Regions from separate parts of the Dactylosporangium sp. McL0621 genome, predicted to be linked through region 2. Evidence: riboswitches for the same ligand, from Rfam matches in the RefSeq annotation. Region 2 holds a riboswitch; the other holds the start of a gene.

Region 1 (4,403 bases), 1.1 Mb from region 2:
CGGCGCCGAACTTGCCGGGCTTGGCGAAGCCGAGCAGCGCGTTGAGGTTCGCGCCGTCGACGTAGACCTGCCCGCCGGCCTCGTGGACCTTCCCGCACAGCTCGGAGATGCCGGTCTCGTACACCCCGTGCGTCGACGGGTACGTGACCATGATGGCGGCCAGGCGGTCCCGGTGCTGCTCGATCTTGCGGTCCAGGTCGGCGAGGTCGACGTTGCCGAGCTCGTCGCAGGCCACGACCGCGACGCGCATGCCGGCCATGACCGCGCTGGCCGCGTTGGTGCCGTGCGCGCTGGACGGGATCAGGCACATGTCGCGGCCGGTGTCGCCCCGGTCGCGGTGGTACGCCCGGATCGCCAGCAGCCCCGCGAGCTCGCCCTGCGACCCGGCGTTGGGCTGCAGGCTCACCGCGTCGTAGCCGGTGACCTCGCCGAGCCAGCGCTCGAGGTCGCCGATCAGCCGGCGGTACCCCTGGGTCTGCGAGACGGGCGCGAACGGGTGGACGTTGGCGAACTCGGGCCAGGTGATCGGCTCCATCTCGGTGGTCCCGTTGAGCTTCATGGTGCAGGAGCCCAGCGGGATCATGCCGCGGTCGAGCGCGTAGTCCTTGTCGGAGAGCCGGCGCAGGTACCGCAGCATCGCCGTCTCGGAGCGGTGCGTGCCGAACACCGGGTGCGTGAGGTAGGCCGACGCCCGGCGCAGGCCGGCCGGGACCGCGTCGGTCGTGTCGAGCTCGGTGACGTCGACGTGGGACAGGCCGAAGGCGGCGAGCACGTCGCGCAGGTGCCCGAAGGTCGTGGTCTCGTCGCAGGCGATGCCGACCCGGTCGGCGTCGACGCGGCGCAGGTTGATCCCGCGGGCCGCGGCCGCCTCGACGATCGGTCCGGCCTGGCCGGGTACCACCGCGGTCACCGTGTCGAAGAAGGCCCCGTGCTCGGTGGCCACCCCGCCCGCCCGCAGCCCCGCGGCGAGGCGCACCGCCATGTCGTGGGTCCGCGCCGCGATCTCACGCAGCCCGTCGGGGCCGTGGTAGACGGCGTACATGCTGGAGGTCACGGCGAGCAGCACCTGCGCGGTGCAGATGTTGCTGGTCGCCTTCTCGCGGCGGATGTGCTGCTCGCGGGTCTGCAGCGCGAGGCGGTAAGCGGGGGCGCCGGCGGCGTCGCGGGACACGCCGACCAGACGGCCGGGCAGGGTGCGCTCGAGGCCCTGGCGGACCGAGATGTAGCCGGCGTGCGGGCCGCCGAAGCCCATCGGCACGCCGAGGCGCTGGGCGCTGCCGACGGCGACGTCGGCCCCGATCGCGCCGGGCTCGCGCAGCACGCACAGGGCGAGCAGGTCGGCGGCGACGGTGACGATCGCGCCCCGCTCGTGGGCGAGCGCGATCAGGGCCTCGTGGTCGCGCACGGCTCCGGAGGCGCCGGGGTACTGCAGGTGCAGCCCGAAGAACGCCTCGGGCAGCTCCTCGGCGGCCAGGTCGAGCACGCGCACCTCGATGCCGAGCGGTTCGGCGCGGGTCCGGATGACGGCGAGGGTCTGCGGCAGCACGTCGGCGTCGACGACGTACACCTCAGATTTGACCTTGGAGGAGCGCCGGGCGAGCGTCATACCCTCCGCGGCCGCGGTCGCCTCGTCGAGCAGCGACGCCCCGGCGACGGGCAGCCCGGTCAGGTCGGCGACGACCGTCTGGAAGTTCAGCAGTGCCTCGAGCCGCCCCTGGGAGATCTCCGGCTGGTACGGCGTGTAGGCCGTGTACCACGACGGGTCCTCGAGCACGTTGCGCAGGATCACCGGCGGCGTGTGCGTGCCGTAGTACCCGAGGCCGATCATCGACACGAGCGGCCGGTTCGCCGCCGCGAGCGCCCGCAGCTCGGCCAGGACCTCGGCCTCGGACGCGGCGAGCGGCAGGTCGAGCGGCTGGTGCCAGCGGATCGAGCCCGGGATGGCGGCGGTCATGAGGTCCTCGACCGTCTCGTACCCGACGGTCTTGAGCATGCGGGCCTGCTCATCGGCGCTCGGGCCGATGTGCCGCGCGGCAAAACTGGTCATGGGCGCACTCTCTGGGTCTCGGGGCAGGGGCGGACGCGCTCCTCCCCCTCTGTCGAAGACTCCAGAGGTGCCAACCCGCAGCGGTCCTTTTGCCTGAGAGGTTCCGGGGAGGATTTGCCCCTTCGGCGCCGCTGACGTGCTCAGCGGTCTCTCCCACGCGGGTATTGCCGGCACGCCTACCCTACCAACTGTGCAGGACTTGACCATCGTGGCGAAGCACACGATCTACTCGGCGGTCGTCGGCTCCCGGGCGTACGGGCTCGACGGCCCGGCCTCCGACACCGACCGCCGGGGCGTGTTCCAGGCGCCCACCGACGCCTTCTGGTCCCTCGACAAGCCGCCCACGCACGTGGAGGGCCCGCGGCCGGAGGAGTTCTCGTGGGAGGTCGAGCGGGCCTGCACCCTGGCCCTGGCCGCGAACCCGACGGTGTGGGAGTGCCTGTCCTCGCCCCTGGTCGAGCACGTCACCGACGCCGGCCGGGCGCTGCTGGACCTGCGCCCGGCGTTCCTGTCCCGCCGCGCGGCCCACACCTACGGCGACTACGCCCGCGACCAGCTCAACAAGCTCACGTCGGTCCGCGCTCGCACCGGCGAGGTGCGCTGGAAGCAGGCGATGCACATGGCCCGCCTGCTGCGCGCGGGCGCCCACGTGCTGCGCACCGGCGAGGTCCTGGTCGACGTGTCCGCCCGGCGCGACGAGCTCCTGGCGATCCGCCGGGGCGAGCTGAGCTGGGAGGAGTTCCAGGCCCTGGCGGCCGCCCTGTCCGCCGACCTCGCCTACGCGGAGTCGGAGTCGAAGCTGCCGGAGGAGCCGGACCGCGCCGCCGTGGAGCGCTTCCTGCTCGCCTTGCGGGCCCCGGCGGCGGTACCGCGGGAGCCCGCCCCGGCCGCTCCTCCCCCGATCCCGGACGGCATCCCGGCCTGGGCCGGCGAGGTGGCCGACGAGCACCCCTACCCGCTCGCGTTCGCCACCGTGAGCGGCGCCCACCTGTACGGCTTCGCGTCCGTCGACTCGGACCTCGACCTGCGCGCGTGCCACATCCTGCCGCTGGACGAGGTGGTAGGCCTGGAGACCGGCCCCGACACGGTCGAGTCGGGCGGCGTGCGGGAGGGCATGGAGCTCGACGTGGTGAGCCAGGAGCTGGCGAAGTTCATCCGCCTGCTGCTGCGCCCGAACGGCTACGTCCTCGAGCAGCTGCTCTCCCCGCTGCTCGTGCGCACGTCGCCGCTGCACGAGCAGCTCAAGGCCCTGGCCCCGCACTGCCTGACCCCGGAGCACGCCCGCCACTACCTGGGCTTCGCCTCGGGCCAGTGGCTGCTGTACTCGAAGACGGGCGAGCTGAAGCCGGCCCTCTACACGCTGCGCGTCCTGCACACCGGCATCCACCTCATGCGCACCGGCGAGGTCGAGGCCGACCTGCGGGTGCTCAACACCCTGCCGTACGTCCCGGACCTCATCGAGGCCAAGAAGGCCGGCGAGCACCACGCCCTGCCCGAGTCCCTGGTGTCCCCGGCCCGCCTGGCCGCGGACGTGGCGAGGCTGACCGCGGAGCTGGAGGCGGCCCGGGACGCGTCGAAGCTCCCCGCGGCACCGTCGGCCGCCCCGGCCCTGAACGACCTGCTGATCCGCACCCGGCTGTCCCGATGACGGCGGCCCCGGCCGTGTACCTGATCACGGGCATCCCGGCATCGGGCAAGTCGACGGTCGCCCAGGCGCTGGCCGAGCGCCTCCCCCGCTCGGTGCACCTGCGCGGCGACGCCTTCCGCCGCATGGTCGTCAACGGCCGCGCCGACATGACGCCGGCCCCGAGCGCCGAGGCCGCCGCCCAGCTCGCCCTGCGCCACCGCCTGACCGCGGGCGCCGCCGACCCCTACCACGAGGCCGGCTTCACGGTGGTCGCGCAGGACGTGGTCCTCGGGGCCCACCTGCCGGCCATGGTCGCCGCGATCCGGGCCCGCCCCCTGTTCGTCGTCGTGCTCGCCCCCACCCCCTCCGCCGTGGCGGCCCGCGAATCGGGCCGCGCGAAGTCCGCCTACGACCCGCACGGCTGGACCGCCGCGCCGGCCCACGATCCGGGCCGCGAGTCGGACCGCCCGAAGTTCGCCTACGACCCGCACGGCCGGACCGTCGCGCCCGCCCACGAGCCGGACCGCGAGTCGGACCGCCCGAAGTCCGCCTACGACCAGCACGGCTGGACCGTCGAGTCCCTGGACGCCGAGCTGCGCGAGCGCACCCCGCGCATCGGCCTGTGGCTGGACACGTCCGACCAGTCGCCGCCCGAGACCGTCGACGCGATCCTCGCCCGGGCGCGGCCGTTCCATGACTGAGCCCCCGCAGGACCGCGCCCACCGCATC
Region 2 (4,403 bases):
CGGCTTCGTCGACGTGATGATCGGCAACGAGGAGGACTTCACCGCCTGCCTCGGCCTCGAGGTGCCCGACACCGACATCGACGGCGGCGAGCTGGACTCGGCGAACTTCCGCACGATGATCGCGGCGGCGGTGGAGGCGTACCCGAACTTCCAGGTCGTCGCGACCACCCTGCGCGGCGTGCGCACCGCCACCGTGAACGACTGGGGCGCGATCGCCTTCGCCGACGGCGACTTCGCCGAGGCCACCCACCGCCCGGCCCTGGAGATCCTGGACCGGGTCGGCGGGGGCGACAGCTTCGCCTCGGGCCTCATCTACGGCCTGATGACGTTCGGCGACGTGAAGACCGCCGTCGAGTACGGCGCGGCCCACGGCGCCCTGGCCATGACCACCCCGGGCGACACCTCGATGGCGAGCCTGAAGGAGGTCGAGGCGCTGGTCGCCGGGGCCGGCGCCCGCGTGCAGCGCTAGAGCACGGTCCCGGCCAGCAGCTCGATCTGGGCCGGGTCGTCGCCGTAGCAGTACAGGACCAGCTCGTCGGCGCCGAAGTCGCGGTACGCGGCAACGGTGTCGGCGAGCTGTCCGGCGTCCGTGACCGGGTCGCCCCAGCCCGAACGGCCCGTGAACGCGTAGTACTCGGCCACCGCGCGCCGCGCCCGGGCGATCGACTCGGGCGAGCCCGCCGCGGCGTTGATCTGGCAGACCAGGCGCGGGCGGCCGGTGCGCCCGGCCTCGGCCCACTGGTCGTGCACGGTGCGCACGAGACCGCCGGCCCACTGCAGCGGGGCCGCGCACAGGAACCCGGCGCCGTAGCGGGCGACGCGGGCCAGGGCCGCGGGCGCGAAGCCGCCGATGAGCAGCGGCGGACCGCCGGGCGTGGCGGGGGCGGGGCCGACCGGCGTCTGCGGGTACGCCCGCCCGGCCCAGATGTGGTTCAGGTCGGCGAGCATCCGGTCCATGATCGGCCCGCGCCGGTCGATTGGCACGTCCGCGGCCGCGTGGTCGTCGTCGCGGCCGCCGATGCCGACGCCGAGCGTGAGGCGCCCGCCCGACATCAGGTCGAGCGTCGCGGCCTGCTTGGCCAGCAGCGCGGTGCCGCGCAGCGGGGCGAGCAGCACCTCGGTCTGCAGCCGGATTCGGGTGGTGGCGCCGGCCAGGGCGGCGAGGGCGACGAGCGGCTCGGGATTGTCGTAGGCGAGCCGGTCGAGCAGCGCCACGGTGGCGAAGCCGGCCGCCTCGGCGCGGCGGGCCCATTCGGGCAGCCGCGCGGGGTCGCTGATGGGCAGGCCAAGGCCAAGATCCATGATTCGGTACTCCCTGTAGGTGGGCAGCAAACAGTGCTGTCGCCACCCCCTCCCCGCGACTGCTGCGAGGTCCCGCCCCCATCTGCGACGTCCATCTCGGGGGCGGAATTCGGAGTTCCAACGCTGAGTGTACCCGACGAACAAAATTCAAATATTTACAACAATGAATCACCCACTTACCGTCCGATTCATGCGTCGTCTGCTCACCGCGCTCGCCGCGACGGCCGCCACCGTCGCGGCGCTCCTGGCCGTTCCGGCCGCCGCCCACGCCGAGTCGAACGGCGGGGTGCGCATCCTGCCCCTCGGCGACTCGATCACCGACGGCTTCAACGTGCCCGGCGGGTACCGCATCAACCTGTGGCGCGCCCTGGCCGCCGCCGGCCACCCGGCCGACTTCGTCGGCTCCCAGTTCAACGGCCCGGCCGACCTGCCCGACCACGACCACGAGGGCCACCCCGGCTGGCGCATCGACCAGGTCGACGCGAGCGCCGCCGCCTGGGTGTCCTCCACCGCGCCCCGCAGCGTGCTGGTCCACCTCGGCACCAACGACGTCATCCAGGGCTACGACCTCGGCAACGCCCCCGCGCGGCTGTCCGCGCTCATCGACCACGTGCGCGCGGCCGCGCCCGGCGCCGACGTGTTCGTCGCCTCGATCATCCCGCTGGCCGACGCCGGGCGGGAGGCGGCCGCGAACGCGTTCAACGCCACCATCCCCGGCATCGTGAACGCCAAGGGAACCAGGGTCCACTTCGTCGACATGCACGCCGCGCTGAACACCGGCGACCTCGCCGACGGGGTGCACCCGGCGCGCGCCGGCTACGACAAGATGGCCGCGCGCTGGGCCTCGGCCCTGGCCGCCGTGCCCGGCTCGGCCGGCGACGACGGGGCGCCCGCCACGCTGCCGTCCGGCTCCTACGTCTCGCTGCGGGCCACGACGGCGTGCTGCACGACGCGGTACGTGCGCCACATGAACGGCCTCGGCTACACCGAGGCGGTGTCGTCGGGCAGCGACCAGCTGCTCAAGCAGGACGCCACCTGGCGCGTGGTGCCCGGCCTGGCGGGCGGCTGCTACAGCCTCCAGTCCCGCAACTACCCGGCCTACTACCTGCGGCACCAGAACGGCCGCGCGAAGATCAGCGCCGATGACGGTACCGCCCTGATGCGCGCCGACGCGACGTGGTGCGCGCGCACGTCCCCGGGCGGGGTGCGGCTGGCGTCCTGGAACTTCCCGGGCTCCTACCTGCGCCACATCAACGCCGAGCTGTGGCTGGCCACCCCCGGCGGCGGCGCGGCCCAGGACAATGCCGGCAGCCTCGTCCCTGACATCACGTGGGCCGTTGCCGCGCCCTGGGCCCCGTAGTACGGTCGGCCCGACAACCGAATACGCGCCGCTCGACCCGCGACGGGAGAGCCCCCTTGTGACGCAAGGGGCGCCGAAGGAGCAACTCTCCCCGAGAATCTCTCAGGCCCATGTACCGCCGCGGGGAGGCAACTCTGAAAAGCCGGGACGTCGCGTCCCGCGCCCACGGTGCAAGCCGCCCCGGCGGTGAAGCTCTCAGGCATTCGATGACAGAGCGGGGAGGCCCGACCTCACTAGGAGCCTCCGTGACGCTCAGCGCGTTCGACCTGTACTCCATCGGCATCGGCCCGTCCTCGTCGCACACGGTCGGGCCGATGCGCGCCGCCCGCCGCTTCGCCGCCCGCCTGGCCGGCGACGGGCTCCTGCCGCGCACCGGCCGCGTCAAGGCCGAGCTCTTCGGCTCGCTCGGCGCGACCGGGCACGGCCACGGCTCGGCCAAGGCCGTCATGCTCGGCCTCGAGGGCGCCGACCCCGCCACCGTGGACACCGACGCCGAGGCGGGCCGCGCCGGCCGGATCGCCCTGCTGGGCGAGCACGACATCCCGTTCAGCGTCGACACCGACCTCGTGCTCCACCGCCGCCGCTCCCTGCCCGAGCACCCCAACGGCATGCGCTTCACCGCGTGGACCGAGGCCGGCGAGGAGCTGCTCACCCGCACGTACTTCTCCGTCGGCGGCGGCTTCGTGGTCGGACCGGACGGCGGCATCGCCGAGGCCGACGTCGCGGTGAAGTTCCCGTTCACGACCGGCGCCGAGCTGGTCGCCCACTGCGAGGGCCGCTCGATCTCCGACGTGATGCTGGCCAACGAGCTGTCCTGGCGCTCCGAGGCGGAGATCCGCGCCGAGCTGCTGCACATCTGGTCGGTCATGCAGGCGTGCGTGCACAGCGGCTGCACCCGCCCGGACGGCGTGCTGCCGGGCGGCCTGAAGGTGCGCCGCCGGGCGCCGCGCCTCTTTGCTAACTTAAGCGAAAAATCGGATATGTCCGATCCCCTGTACGTCATGGACTGGCTCAATCTCTACGCGCTCGCGGTCAACGAGGAGAACGCGTCCGGCGGCCGGGTCGTCACCGCCCCCACCAACGGCGCGGCCGGCATCATCCCCGCCGTCCTGCACTACTACACACGGTTCGTGCCCGGCGCCGACGACGACGGCGTGGTCCGGTTCCTGCTCGCCGCCGCGGCCGTCGGGATCATCATCAAGGGCAACGCGTCGATCTCCGGCGCCGAGGTCGGCTGCCAGGGCGAGGTCGGCTCGGCCTGCGCGATGGCCGCCGCCGGGCTGTGCGAGGCGCTCGGAGGCACGCCCGGCCAGGTCGAGAACGCCGCCGAGATCGGCCTCGAGCACAACCTCGGCCTGACCTGCGACCCGGTCGGCGGCCTGGTGCAGATCCCGTGCATCGAGCGCAACGCGATCGCGAGCGTCAAGGCGGTCAACGCGGCCCGGCTCGCGCTCAACGGCGACGGCGCGCACCACGTCACGCTGGACAAGGTCGTGCGGACCATGCGCGAGACCGGGCGGGACATGTCGGTGAAGTACAAGGAGACGGCCCGCGGCGGCCTGGCCGTCACCGTGATCGAGTGTTGATGAGAAGCTTGCGGGCATGGCGCTCGGCGTGGTGGCGAGGATCGGTCGGTTCTGCTTCCGGCACCGCTGGTCGGTGATCGGGGTCTGGCTGGTGGTGGTCGTGCTCGGCGGGCTCGCGTTCGGGCCGGTCTTCCGGGCGATCGCCGACCCCACCA

Evidence for each region. Region 2 has a riboswitch for glycine ahead of ACPPVO_RS46900 (L-serine ammonia-lyase). Riboswitches for the same ligand answer to the same signal wherever they lie in the genome.
Region 1: linked by a shared signal. The riboswitch ahead of gcvP (aminomethyl-transferring glycine dehydrogenase) and the one ahead of ACPPVO_RS46900 (L-serine ammonia-lyase) in region 2 are both predicted to bind glycine.

The regions. Positions count from the first base shown of each region.
Region 1 is NZ_CP188259.1:8,830,937-8,835,339, forward strand. It holds gene gcvP (aminomethyl-transferring glycine dehydrogenase) at 1-2,047, opposite strand, end outside; glycine riboswitch at 2,119-2,212, opposite strand; partial or broken gene ACPPVO_RS41895 (nucleotidyltransferase domain-containing protein) at 2,247-2,900, shown strand; gene ACPPVO_RS41900 (nucleotidyltransferase domain-containing protein) at 2,949-3,695, shown strand; gene ACPPVO_RS41905 (AAA family ATPase) at 3,692-4,375, shown strand; gene ACPPVO_RS41910 (class I SAM-dependent methyltransferase) at 4,368-4,403, shown strand, end outside.
Region 2 is NZ_CP188259.1:9,900,835-9,905,237, reverse strand. It holds gene ACPPVO_RS46915 (sugar kinase) at 1-469, shown strand, start outside; gene ACPPVO_RS46910 (LLM class flavin-dependent oxidoreductase) at 466-1,302, opposite strand; gene ACPPVO_RS46905 (AbfB domain-containing protein) at 1,493-2,662, shown strand; glycine riboswitch at 2,696-2,790, shown strand; glycine riboswitch at 2,791-2,885, shown strand; gene ACPPVO_RS46900 (L-serine ammonia-lyase) at 2,908-4,248, shown strand; gene ACPPVO_RS46895 (MMPL family transporter) at 4,265-4,403, shown strand, end outside.